3 regions of the Sporacetigenium sp. TC11 genome follow, and region 1 is predicted to be linked to each of the others. Evidence: predicted binding sites of a transcription regulator. Region 1 holds the regulator's gene; each other region holds the start of a gene.
What was found. The regulator HrcA, encoded in region 1, represses chaperone genes, less so after heat shock. The targets are predictions, from matches to a motif close to TTAGCACTCNNNNNNNNNGAGTGCTAA.
Positions count from the first base shown of each region.

Region 2: the regulator HrcA is predicted to act here: its motif matches at 2,773-2,799, upstream of htpG (molecular chaperone HtpG).
Region 3: the regulator HrcA is predicted to act here: its motif matches at 2,364-2,390, upstream of groES (co-chaperone GroES).

Region 1 is NZ_JBYVNY010000003.1:219,702-224,504, reverse strand. Features, by position in the region: gene dnaK (molecular chaperone DnaK) at 1-1,372, opposite strand, end outside; gene grpE (nucleotide exchange factor GrpE) at 1,400-1,912, opposite strand; gene hrcA (heat-inducible transcriptional repressor HrcA) at 1,937-2,956, opposite strand; gene hemW (radical SAM family heme chaperone HemW) at 3,063-4,193, opposite strand; gene ACUSRV_RS06995 (APC family permease) at 4,299-4,803, opposite strand, start outside.
Region 2 is NZ_JBYVNY010000002.1:138,519-143,321, reverse strand. Features, by position in the region: gene ACUSRV_RS03615 (hypothetical protein) at 70-579, shown strand; gene htpG (molecular chaperone HtpG) at 836-2,713, opposite strand; gene ACUSRV_RS03605 (LURP-one-related/scramblase family protein) at 2,889-3,365, opposite strand; gene ACUSRV_RS03600 (hypothetical protein) at 3,524-4,087, opposite strand; gene ACUSRV_RS03595 (hypothetical protein) at 4,215-4,556, opposite strand; gene ACUSRV_RS03590 (hypothetical protein) at 4,692-4,803, opposite strand, start outside.
Region 3 is NZ_JBYVNY010000010.1:29,627-34,429, forward strand. Features, by position in the region: gene larB (nickel pincer cofactor biosynthesis protein LarB) at 1-233, opposite strand, end outside; gene groL (chaperonin GroEL) at 331-1,953, opposite strand; gene groES (co-chaperone GroES) at 2,014-2,298, opposite strand; gene cls (cardiolipin synthase) at 2,534-4,024, opposite strand; gene ACUSRV_RS13420 (DNA-3-methyladenine glycosylase family protein) at 4,033-4,803, opposite strand, start outside.

The DNA of each region.
Region 1 (4,803 bases):
CATTAACTATACCATTTGCATCTATATCAAATGTAACTTCTACTTGAGGTACTCCTCTTGGTGCTGGTGGTATTTCTGTTAATTGGAATCTACCTAATGTACTGTTGTCATTTGCCATTGATCTTTCACCTTGTAATACGTGTATATCAACAGCAGTTTGGTTGTCTGCAGCAGTTGAGAATACTTGAGACTTTTTAGTAGGTATAGTAGTATTTCTTTCTATTATTTTAGTAAATACTGAACCTAATGTTTCTATACCTAATGATAATGGAGTAACATCTAATAATAATAAGTCGTTAACTTCTCCAGTTAAAACTCCACCTTGTATAGCAGCTCCTACTGCAACACACTCATCAGGGTTTATACCTTTGTGTGGTTCTTTTCCTATGAATTTCTTAACAGCATCTTGAACTGCTGGTATTCTTGTAGAACCACCTACTAATAATACTTGATCTATATCTGATGGATTAAGACCTGCATCTTTTAAAGCTCTTCTAGTAGGTTCCATAGTTCTTTCTACTAAATTAGATGTTAATTCCTCAAATTTAGCTCTTGTTAAGTCCATATTTAAGTGTTTTGGTCCTGTAGCTGTAGCAGTTATAAATGGTAAGTTTATGTTAGTAGTCATAACACTAGATAATTCTTTTTTTGCTTTTTCTGCATCTTCTTTTAATCTTTGTAGAGACATGCTATCTTGTCTTAAGTCAACGCCTTCTTGTCTTTTGAATTCTTCAGCTATATAGTTTATTATAACATTATCAAAATCATCTCCACCTAAGTGGTTATCTCCACTTGTAGCTAGAACTTCAAAAGCTCCATCTCCTATTTCAAGTATTGATACGTCAAATGTACCTCCACCTAAGTCAAAAACTAATATTTTTTGATCTTGATTAGCTTTGTCAAGTCCATAAGCTAGTGCTGCTGCAGTTGGTTCATTTATTATTCTCTTAACTTCAAGACCTGCTATTCTACCAGCATCTTTAGTTGCTTGTCTTTGAGCATCAGTAAAGTATGCTGGAACTGTTATAACAGCTTCAGTTACTTTTTGGCCTAAATAACCTTCAGCATCAGCTTTTAATTTTTGAAGTATCATTGCTGATATTTCTTGTGGAGTATATTTATTGTTATCCACATTAACTTTATAATCTGTTCCCATATGTCTTTTTATAGACGCTATAGTTCTATCAGCATTTGTAACCGCTTGTCTTTTAGCAGGTTCCCCAGCTATTTTTTCTCCATCCTTTGCAAAAGCAACTATTGATGGGGTAGTTCTCATACCCTCAGCATTTGCTATAACTTGTGGTTCTCCACCTTCTAATACGGCAACACAAGAGTTTGTAGTTCCTAAGTCTATACCTATTATTCTACCCATATGTAACATCCTCCCTAAATTTATATTTTAACAAGACACCTTTACCATTGATGGTCTTATAACTCTATTAGATAGTTTATATCCTCTTTGAAGTACTTGTATTACTTTATTTGGTTCTACTCCTTCAACAGGTTCTTGCATTACAGCCATGTGAAAGTTAGGATCAAAAGTTTCATCTTGTGCAGCTATTTCTTCAACTGAAAACTTTGCTAAAGTATCTTTTAGTTGTTTATAAACTAGTTCAATCCCTTTATACATATCACTTTCTTTATCATCACATGCTTCTAATGCTCTCTCCATATTATCAATAACAGGAAGTAAATCTGTTATTATCTTTTCATTAGCATATATACTTAAACTTTCTTTTTCCTGTTGAGTTCTTCTTCTAAAATTATTAAAATCAGCTTGAAGTCTTTGTAGAGTATCTTTTAATGTTTCTATTTCAGTTTCTTTTGAATCAGACTCTTCAGCCTTTATATTTTCTTCATTTATAACTTCTTCATTGATTACTTCTTCTGCATTTAAATCTTTTTCTTCCAAGTCTTGTCCACCCCTTAGAGTATATTATTTTTGATTTATTAATAGACCCATATAATTTATCATAGAATAAATTTTGGCATAATCCATTCTAGTAGGTCCTATAAATCCTATCTTACCTACTCCAACTCCATCAATTATATAAGTTGCAGTTATTATACTACAGTCTTTTGCTATATCACAGCTATTATCGCTACCTATTATTATATTTACATTTTCTTTTACTATTCCTTTTGAATTAACAATATCTGCTAATACATCTTTTTCTTCTAACATGTTTAAAAATGCTTTAGCTTTTAGAATATCGTTAAACTCAGGGAAGTTAAATATATTGGTAGCTCCACTTAATGATATATCAGATTCCTTAGTTACAATATTATTACTTATAATATTTAGCAACTGATCAAAAAACATAGAGTAATCACTTATTTGCGATTTTATATACTTTATAAAATCCTCGTCTAAGTCTACTATAGATTTATGTTGTAACTTACTAGTAAGAATATTAGATATTATATTTAGTTTTTCTTGATCTATATCTATGTCTTTACTTATATTAATATTTTTCAAATTCCCTTTTTCAGTTACAACTATTAGCATCATATTTTTAGCATTTAACTCTACAAGCTGTATATGTTTTATTTTACTTTGTTCTACAAAGTTAGAAGACAAAGCAACAGTTGTGTAGTTCGTAAGTTTTGACAATAATTTAGATGTATGTTGCATTAATTCTTTTATTTGATTAACATTATTAGCTATACATTGTTGCATTAAAATTTTATCATTTTCATCTAAATCAGTTTTCTTCATCAAAGAATCTACATACAACTTATATCCCTTTTCAGAAGGTATTCTCCCAGCAGAAGTATGAGGTTGTGTTAAGTAGCCTAAATCTTCTAAATCAGCCATTTCATTTCTTATAGTTGCTGCGCCTACACCAAAGTCATACTTTTTAGATATAGTTCTTGACCCTACTGCTTCTGCAGTTTCTATATAATCCCTTACTATGGCTGTGAGGATTTTAAGTTTTCTATCATTTAAGTCCATATTAACACCTCCTGTTTCTGCTGTTAGCACTCATCATCTTTGAGTGCTAAAAAGATTATATATATTATATAACATTATAAACTTTTTTTGTCAATAGTTTATGTTATTAATCCAAAAATTCTACAAATACAGAATTAGAAACTTCGATTCCCTTTGGAGTTAAATATAGTATTTTATCATCATAATCAATTAAATTATTTTCCTTTAGTTTTTCAATAACAATTTTGTATTTTTCTTTGAAGTTTATATTAAATTTCTTTGCAAAATCGCTAAAATATATACCTTCATTCATTCTAAGACCCATAAATATTTTTTCTTCTATTTTATCTTGAATTGATAATATATTTTCATCTTCTATTGGTTTATTTTTGTTATTTATATTATTAAAATAATTATCTAAGTTTTCAACATTTGAATACCTAATTCCACCTACATAACCAGATGCACCTGGGCCTAATCCTAGATATTCTTCACATTTCCAATAAATAATATTGTGTTTACATTCATATCCTTTTTTAGAGTAATTAGATATCTCATATTGATTATATCCATATTCTTTTAAAAATCTTATAACATGTCTGTACATTTGTATATCCAGTTCTTCATCTGTAGCTTTTAATTCCTGTTTTTCGTATAGTTCATAAAACTCAGTGCCTTCTTCTATTATAAGAGAATATGCAGATATATGAGTCGGATTTAACATAACTACCTTTTGTAGAGTCTCCTTCCATTCATCTAAACTTTGATTTGGAAGTGCATACATAAGATCTATATTTATATTATTAAATCCTATATCTTTTGCATCTTCATAGTTATTAATAAACTCTTCAAAAGTATGTATTCTCCCTAGTTTATCTAGGTGACTTTGCTGATAAGCTTGAAGACCTATACTCAGTCTGTTAACACCTATATTATATAGAGTTTTCAATTTTGATTTTGTCAAAGTTCCAGGATTTGCTTCAATACTTATTTCTGCATCAGTAGATATATTAAAGTTAGAATGTATATTATTAAATATATATTCTAATTCATCTTCTTTTAATATAGTAGGAGTACCTCCTCCTATAAATACACTTGTAAATACCTTATTCTTAAAATCTTCTTTATATAAATTCATTTCTTTTACTATACTATCTAGATACTTAGTTTTATCAACATTATTCATTGAGTATGAATTAAAATCACAGTAATTACATTTTTTAACACAAAAAGGAACATGTATATATAATCCTAACATTTTTGCCTCCATTATAAAAATTCGCTTTGCTCAAAATTCGTTTAAGTTAATTGTATCATTTATCAAAGAAAATAAAAGCCTTGGAATATATTCCAAGGCTTTTAATTATTTAGAATCTCTTACTTTCTTCTTTATAGAATTATAAACTGGCCAACCTATAGCAGTTACTATAAGGCCTGCTATAGCATAAGTTGTTTGAGTTATTAATGTATTTATGACAACATAAGCTCCACCTATTATAGCTATAAGAGGCACTATAGGATATAGCGGAACTTTATACGGTCTGTGTAAATCCGGTCTTTTCTTTCTTAATATCATAACTCCTATAAATGTCATTATATAGAATATCCAGACTATGAATACAGTTAAGTCGGTTAATAAGTTAAATTGGCCTGACAATGCATATATACATGATAATATTGCAATAAACCATATTGCATTAGATGGTACATTACTAGTTGATAATTTAGATAATGATTTATAACCAGGGAAACTTCCTTCAACTGCTAGTTTATATGGAACCCTTCCGGCTGTTAAAGTATATCCATTTAAAGCTCCAAATACAGATATAAGTATACCAACAGTTATTACAGTCCCTCCAGTTTGCCCA
Region 2 (4,803 bases), on a different contig from region 1:
AATCAAACCATAATTTATCACACAGTTGTATAAAACTATGAATTAGATTATATATACTTAGGGGGAAATATGAAGAAAAATACTAAAATTATAATAATCCTATTAACAGTATCAATAGGGTTAATAGGGTTTATGATGGATAGGAATAAAGGCAAAGAATTTACTGGAGGTTTGATATCATCTCATTGGTTAAACGAAAACAACGAGAATCCGTATGGAGTTGATATTGACTTAGAAAGTGGTTTCTCAAGAGATGAAATTGAGTATCTTGGAGATATAATAACAAAAGGCAGAAAAAATGAATTAAATATCACTAATGCAAAAAAAATAGGTAATCCTAATAATTATCTAACTGTATATATATTAGATAAGAGTACTGAACTAGCCGATGAACCATTAAATTTTAATCTATGGCTATATGAGGATACAGGTTATATTCAATTTATAAAAGATGAAGATATAAATAATACTCGGTTAGAAAATTTAAATGGTATAAGTAAATTAGAGAATGAAGAATATAAATTTTTAACAAAAACACTTCTGAAATATAATTCTTCTGATGATATATTTAAAAAATAATTATGTATATATAAGTGCATAGTATTTATATATCACGCAATAAGTAGGGAGAATTTTCAGCACTATATTAGAATATAGCCTAAAATCAAAGAATGGTTCTTTGTAAAGTTTTTATAATAAATAATGAAATTAAACTTACAAAGGTAACTATGATCAGTTTTGATGTAAAGACTACCCTTTTGGAAAAATAAATACAACAAATTGCATACATGAAAAATTCCCTTAGATAATAAATCTAAGGGAATTTTTCATGTATCTATTTCATTATTTTACAGATATTATTTGTAAATTCTAACGGATCACCTATTGTAAGTCCTTCAATAAGTAATGCTTGATTGTATAATAAATCTGTATATAACTTAAACTTGTCTTTATCATTATCAAAACTTTCTTTTAGTGACTTGAACACATCATGGTTTATATTTATTTCTAATACCTTATCAGCTTTTATATTTTCGTTGTTAGGCATAGCGTTTAGGATCTTTTCCATTTCAATTGTAAGTTCACCTTCATTTGATAAACATACTGGGTGGTTCTTAAGTCGCTTTGAAGCTCTAACATCTTTAACTTGGCCAGATAAAACCTCTTTCATATTTTCAAATAAGTCTTTGTTTTCTTTTTCATCAGATTCTGACTTTTTCTCTTCTTCATTTTCTATACCTAGATCACCACTAGATACAGATTTAAATTCCTTTTCTTTATAGTTCATCATAACTCTTATAGCAAACTCATCTACATCATCTGTAAAGTATAATATTTCATATCCTTTATCTAGTACGCCTTCTGTTTGTGGCATTTTCTCAATTCTTTCAACTGATTCTCCAGAAGCATAATAAATATATTTTTGTTCTTCTGGCATTCTAGAAATATATTCGTCTAGAGTAACCACTTTTTTCTCTTTTGATGAGTAGAACATTAATAAATCTTGTAAGTCATCTTTATTAATTCCAAAATCATTATATACACCAAATTTCAATTGTCTTCCAAATGAATTGTAGAAAGTTTCATAGCTATCTCTTTCATTTTTTAACATGTTTTCTAATTCTTTTTTGATTTTATTTTTTATATTCTTAGCAATAAGCTTTAATTGTCTATCGTGTTGTAGTATCTCTCTAGATATGTTAAGAGATAAATCTTCTGAATCTACTATACCTTTAACAAATCCAAAATAGTCAGGAAGTAAATCTCCACACTTGTCCATTATTAAAACGCCATTTGAATATAACTCTAATCCTTTTTCATAATCCTTTGTATAGAAATCATATGGCATTTTTTCTGGAATATATAAAATTGCATTATAACTTACTGCACCATCAACACTTAAGTGTATATGTTTTAGAGGCTTATCAAATCCATAGTGTTTTTCGAAATAGAAGTTATCATAGTCTTCTTGACTAAGTTCTTTTTTATTCTTTCTCCATATAGGAACCATACTGTTTATAGTTTCTTCTTCTATATAACTTTCATACTCACTTTCACTACCTTCTTTAAGTCTACTTCTACTTATATCCATTTTAATTGGATATCTTATAAAATCAGAGTATTTCTTAATTATTGATTTTAATCTATATTCATCTAAGTAATCATCAAAATTTTCGTCTTCATTGTTTGCTTTTATGTTAAGTATAATCTCTGTACCAACTGTATCTTTTGTCCATGGCTCTATAGTATACTCATCTACCCCTTGTGACTCCCACTTATAAGCTTCATCACTACCAAAAGACTTAGTTATAACAGTAACCTTGTCAGATACTAAGAATGCAGAATAAAACCCTACACCAAACTGACCAATTATATCGTACCCGTCTCTTAATTCATTTTCTTTTTTGAATTGTAGTGATCCACTTTTTGCTATAACTCCAAGATTTTCATCAAGTTCTTCTTTTGTCATACCAATACCAGTGTCTATTATTTTTAATGTTCTATTTTCTTTATTTGGAATTACCTTAATATAATAGTTTTCTTTTTCAAAGTTTATAGATTCATCTACCAATGCTTTGTAGTAGATTTTGTCCATTGCATCACTTGCATTAGAGATAAGTTCTCTTAAAAATATTTCCCTGTTTGTATAAATTGAGTTAACCACAATATCTAGCAGCCTTTTAGACTCCGCTTTAAACTGTTTTGTTTCCAAGTTAAACCTCTCCCTTCACAATAAATCATATAATTTTTATTATGTATATAACATAATTGTTAGCACTCTTTGTAACCGAGTGCTAACACATATATTTTATATATCATGTTTTTACATATTATGTCAATACATTTTTAAAAAATCTATAAGCCATATTTAGAAATTTTAAGACTCTTTAGTTAGATTTTTGTCTATCTATTATATCGTCTATTATTACTACAAGGCTTAATACAAATGCTTCATCCTCAAAATCAATATCTACAGTATAATTATCTGTAAATGCAAATAATTCCCTTGTTGCTTTTGCTATTATTCTATCGTCTTTAACTATTGTATAGTTGTAGTGAAATATATCTCCTTGGATTCTTATGTCTCCATATTTACTATCTACTTTTAACTTATCGTTAAAGAAAGTTAGTTTTTGACTTACCTGTGCTATTGTATTTCCATTTTCAAAAACCTCGTAGTTTGCCATAAAAGACAATAGCTTTTGTTTTACTGAGTATATAATATTATTGTTTCTTGAGATGTCAAATTGCAAACCTAGTGTAAGGAATTTATTATCTACAAAGAAGCATTCTTCTTCAAATTCATTTTTTATCCAAAAGTCTTCTTTTAATTTAAAAAACTTTGATCTCATATAGTATCTCATTACTATTACCCCCTAATGTTTTTATTGTAGCTATTTTTAAATATTATCTATAATAGATTTAGTTATAATGTTAGTGCTTTAGTTGCAATATAAGACTTAATCACATTAAAAATATCTTAGACCAATCTTCATATAACCTATTTATATAATTATAATAACTAGAATTTATTATATAGAACTCCTTTATCTTTAACTTCAACAGATATTCCTAAGTCAGAAAAAATTCTAGCTATATCTCTCATACTTTGTTTTCCGATAACAACAAATTTCATTGGTTTAACTTGATTTGTTTCAATAACAATAGTCCCTTCATTGGTATATAGGGGGTGAAATGATACACGCTTCATAAAAATTTTTACTTTCTTTATATCACATTTATCAAATACAAAATTCGCTTTGCCCTTATTTAAAAAAGTAGTAATATCAAATTCACAATCGTTATAGTATGCTTCTAATTCATAACGTTTTTTAATTTTATTCTTAACCCATTCTGAAAAGAATCGCTTTATTAACCACTCTATTAAATCACCTAATAATGAATTACCAAGGTAATTGTAAAAAAACATATCTGTAGATTCTTCATCAAAAATTTCGCCTGCTAGTTTTGCTCCATATATAGCATCATTTTTTGCATATATTTTATATAGTCCATTCATTTTAAGTTTGTCTATTCTAAATAAATAGCAATTTGGAATAGAACACTTATAATCTTTTTCAATCAATCTTATCCCCGTCCTTATAATACCTTTTTCCCTATCTGATATTCAATGAATTACTCATTGATAGTTTATAAATATTATGTCTGATTTAAAATATTAGTTTATATTAAATCAGATATAATAAATCAGTCTAAAATTCTCTCCATTCTTCAGTTATATCTTCATCTGTTTCTAATCCAGCTATTTTAGCAGCTTTAATAATAAATTCACATAAATCTTCTCTTTCCATAGTCTCTATATAATAATCATATTTCTCATTGAAATCATTGAATTTAATTACAACTTTTTTGACACAGTCCATAATGTCTTTTTCGTTAGCATTATCACCTAAAGAGATTAGTTCATCTATAAAATCATCTAAGGCTTCTTCGCTTTCAGTAATATTTTCTTCTGTAAATAGCTCATAGTCTTCTTCTATGTCATCTTTCCAAATTTCTGTTGGTTTCTTGTTTCTTAGTTCTTTTAATGTCATGCTATTATCCTCCTATTTTTATTTATGGTTAGATTTATTTTCTAGATATTTTTTATTAGCCTTATATTATACTACTTCGTAATATATAAAGAATACGCATCAACTTTAATTACAAATAATTGACTTATTATGTTATCATAACTCTAATATTACATCAAAAATAGCATAAATATTATTTTCTATCTGACTCCTAGTATATACAGGAATTACAAATGTTTCTTGAGTTTTATCTAGAATTTCAGAAGAG
Region 3 (4,803 bases), on a different contig from region 1:
ACATTGGAGCCCTTTTCAATCATCTTTCCTATTATACCTATTATCTGCTCATCTGTTTTTCCTTCGCAGTATATAACTTCAGGATATCCAGTTCTTAGTTTTCTATGATGATCTACTTTTGCATACCCTATGTCTTCAAAAGGAAGGGTTTTCAGTTTATTTAATGCATCATCTAGATTTATATTATCATCCTTAACATTTTGAAGTATGTCCTTTATATATTCAATATTCATTAAGTCTTCACTCCCTAAAAGTATGGCGTATATTAATTTTACCATATTTTATATATATTATATATTAAAAAAGAGTGACCAAGTCACTCTCTCTTCATTACATCATTGGCATTCCGCCGCCCATTCCAGGCATTGGCTCTTCTTTTCCTGGTATATCAACTACAGCAGCTTCTGTTGTTAAGAATACAGCAGCTATAGATGCAGCATTTTGTAAAGCTGTTCTTGTTACCTTAGTTGGATCAACTATACCAGATTCTATCATATTTACATATTTTTCGTTTAATGCATCAAATCCCATTTCTGGATCAGAATTCATAACGTTTTGTACTATAACAGCACCTTCAAGGCCTGCATTTGTAGCTATTTGTCTTAATGGCTCTTCTAATGATTTTCTTATTATTTGAGCACCTATTTTAATTTCTGCTTCTAATGATTGAACTACAGATTCTAATGCCGGTATTACACTAACAAGTGCTGTACCTCCACCTGCTACTATACCTTCTTCAACAGCAGCTCTAGTAGCGTTTAGTGCATCTTCTATTCTTAGTTTTCTTTCTTTTAATTCAGTTTCAGTAGCTGCCCCAACTTTTATAACAGCTACTCCTCCAGCAAGTTTAGCTAATCTTTCTTGTAATTTTTCTTTATCAAATTCAGAAGTAGTTCCCTCTATTTGAACTTTTATTTGGTTTACTCTATCTTCTATAGCCTTTTCATCTCCAGCACCACCTATTATAGTAGTGTTGTCTTTATTTACCTTAACAGTACTAGCTCTACCTAACATAGATAAATTAGCTTCTTTTAAATCTAATCCAACTTCTTCAGATATAACTTGACCACCTGTTAAAATAGCTATATCTTCTAACATAGCTTTTCTTCTATCACCAAATCCTGGAGCTTTAACACCTACGACTTCAAAAGTACCTCTTAACTTATTAACTACTAATGTAGATAAAGCTTCACCTTCAACATCTTCTGCTATTATTAATAATCTTCTTCCTTGTTGTACTATTTGTTCAAGTAGTGGTAATAATTCTTGTATATTAGATATCTTTTTATCAGTTATCAATATGTAAGGATCGCTCAATACAGCTTCCATTTTTTCAACATCTGTTACCATATATGCAGAAACATATCCTCTATCAAATTGCATACCTTCTACAGCATCTAACTCAGTATGCATTGTCTTAGACTCTTCTACAGTTATAACTCCATCTTTTCCTACTATTTCCATAGCCTCAGCTATTAAATTTCCTACTTCTTCATCTCCAGCAGATATAGAAGCAACCTGAGCTATAGCTTCCTTAGTTTCTACGATTCTTGATTGTTTCTTTAGTTCTTCAACTGCTACATCAACAGCTTTTTGTATACCTTTTCTTAGTAATATTGGATTAGCTCCAGCTGTTACATTTTTTAATCCTTCTCTTATTATAGCTTGAGCAAGAACTGTAGCTGTTGTTGTCCCATCTCCAGCTACATCATTAGTTTTAGTAGCAACTTCTTTAACTAATTGAGCTCCCATATTTTCGTATGGATCTTCTAATTCTATTTCTTTAGCTATAGTAACACCATCATTAGTTATAAGTGGTGAACCAAATTTTTTATCTAATATAACATTTCTTCCTTTTGGTCCTAATGTAACCTTAACTGTATCTGCTAATTTATTAACACCAGTTTCTAAAGCTTTTCTTGTAGCTTCTGAAAATCTAATTTCCTTAGCCATAACAAACCCCTCCTATTGTTAATTTCTCAATATTTTTATATATGCATAAGTTAAATTTTATTATTCTACAACTGCTAATATGTCACTTTGTTTTAATATAGTGTATTCTTCTCCATCTAGCTTAACTTCTGTTCCAGCATATTTAGAGAATATAACTTTATCTCCAACTTTTAATTCCATTGTAACTTCTTTACCGTCTATTAATCCTCCAGCTCCTACTTCTACAACCTCAGCCATTTGCGGTTGTTCTTTAGCTGTTCCTGGTAATACTATACCACTTCTAGTTTTCTCTTCAGCTTCTACCTTTTTAATAACAACTCTGTCCCCTAATGGTCTTATTTTCATATTTATCCCTCCTATTAATATTTTATATTTTTATGTAAATTCTTATCATTTAATACGATTTTGTGTTAGCACTCCTTAGCATCGAGTGCTAATAATTATTATATTATATTAATTGGTTATTTTTTGCAAGTATTTTTTGATTTTTTTACCATAAAAAATTCGCTTCACTCATGTCACCAACAACCTTAAAAGAGTGGTCTGTTGCTCAAAAAAAACTGCTTATAATAGCAGTTTTTTATAAGAGCGGAGAAAATAATCTGGCTGCAGATTCCTTTATCTTCTTTATAGTAGGCCTATTATAATATTTGTCAATTGTAATTTCCTCGCTATTTTTTAAGTCCTCATTGAAGTCGTTTATCACCCATTTCACTGTTCTTTCATCATATAAAAATGCATTAACTTCAAAATTTAACATAAAGCTTCTTAAATCCATATTAGCAGAGCCTATAGATGCCAATTTATTATCTATTATTATAACTTTGGAATGTATAAATCCTTTGTTATATAGATACACCCTGCCACCAGCCTTTAGTATATCTCCAAAATAGGAGTACGATGCTTCATGAACTATCCTATGATCTGCAACCTTTGGAAATATTATTCTAACATCTACTCCACTTAAAGCTGCAGATTTCAATGCCTTTAGTATGCTTTCGTCTGGTATAAAATAAGGTGTTTCTATATATATTTTTTCTTTTGCTTCACATATAGCTGTAAAATATGCATAGTGTATAGCTTCCCAGTCGCTATCAGGTCCACTAGGCACTACTTGAACCATACTGTTACCTTTATTGTTCATACTTGGAAAATATTTTTCTTCAAATATAGCTTCTTTCGTTGTAAAATACCAATCCATTAAAAATGCCATTTGAAGCATATAAACAGATGTTCCTTCTATTCTTATATGGGTATCTCTCCAATAGCCAAATTTATTATTCTTTCCTAGATATTCATCTCCAATATTAATTCCACCTGTGTAACCTATACATCCATCTATAACAGCAATTTTTCTGTGATTTCTATAGTTTAATTGACTACATATAACAGGAAATTTAGCTGGTAAAAAAGGGTACACTAGTATACCTTGCTTCCTCATATCATAAAAAAATTTCCTGTTAAACCAAAGTCTCCAACACCCAACATCATCGTATAGTATTTTTACCTCTATACCTTCTTGTGCTTTTTGGATTAAGATTTCTTTTATTATATTTCCAACATCGCTATATTTTATTATGAAATATTCAAGATGTATATGAGATTTTGCATTTTTCAAGTCTTCTATAAGTGCAGTGAATTTTTCATTTCCGTCTCTGAATATTTTCACATCATTGTTTATAGTAAATGGAAATCTACCTGTATTTAAAAGCAAATTCACAACTCTTCTCTTTGTATCGCAACTATCTTCACTACTTAATAGTTTTTTTTCTGCTATAGCCTTTTTTTCCATCATAACCAATTCTTCAAACTCTTGAAGGTTTTTAAATAAGTTAGCCTCTCTAATATCATCTACCATTTGCTTTGTTTTAAATATCTTTCTTTGTCTTATGTTTCTTCCAAAGAAGATATATACTATTAAACCAGCTATAGGAATCAATATAAATATAAGTAGCCACGCTATAGTTTTGGACGGATCTCTATTTTCCAAAATTATACTTATAGATACAAATATTGCAGATATATAAGATAAAATTATCATTGTCATAAATATAGTTTCTACAATATTCATGTAACCTCCTATCCCCTTCCTATGCCTAACTCCCTAGCATAGTAAAAAAGGTATTGTTGTGCAAATCCTGATAACCCTCCAAATTTTTCTATTGCATATTCTCTCATTTTCTTTAAACTCATATCTTCAGATACATAAAATTCTTGCATAACTCTTTTCACCCAGATATCAACCGGAAAAGTGTCATACTTTTGCATAGAAAATAACGCTATACAATCACAAACTTTTGGACCTACTCCACTAAATTTAAGTAGCTCTTTTCTACACATATCCGTATCTAAGTTTTTGTATTTATATAAATCATAATTGTAAGAAATTACAGCATAAGCTGTATCTTTTATATATTGTGCTCTAAATCCAGTTTTACAAGCCCTGATGTCTTCTTCACTTATTTTATTTATTTCATCTGGGGTCGGAAATGCATAATGTTTCTTTCCTCTATACTCTCCTATATATTCTCCATATCTAGCTGACAAGTTTTCTATGGCCTTTTTTATCATAGGTATTCTATTATTAGCCGATATTATGAATGATATAAGCATTTCCCATTCATCTTGTTGCAGAATTCTTATTCCATAGCCGAATTCTGTGGCTGTATCTAGATATTTATCCATTTTCTTCAGTTCTTTTTTTATTTCTTTATAATCTCTATCTAAGTCAAAATATCTATACCATATACTATGAAATTCTTCTAAATTTGTATTATCAAAATACACTTTATTATCTTCTTTTTTTACATTTATTATTTTCGATTGGGCTACTCCTGTATATGACCCATC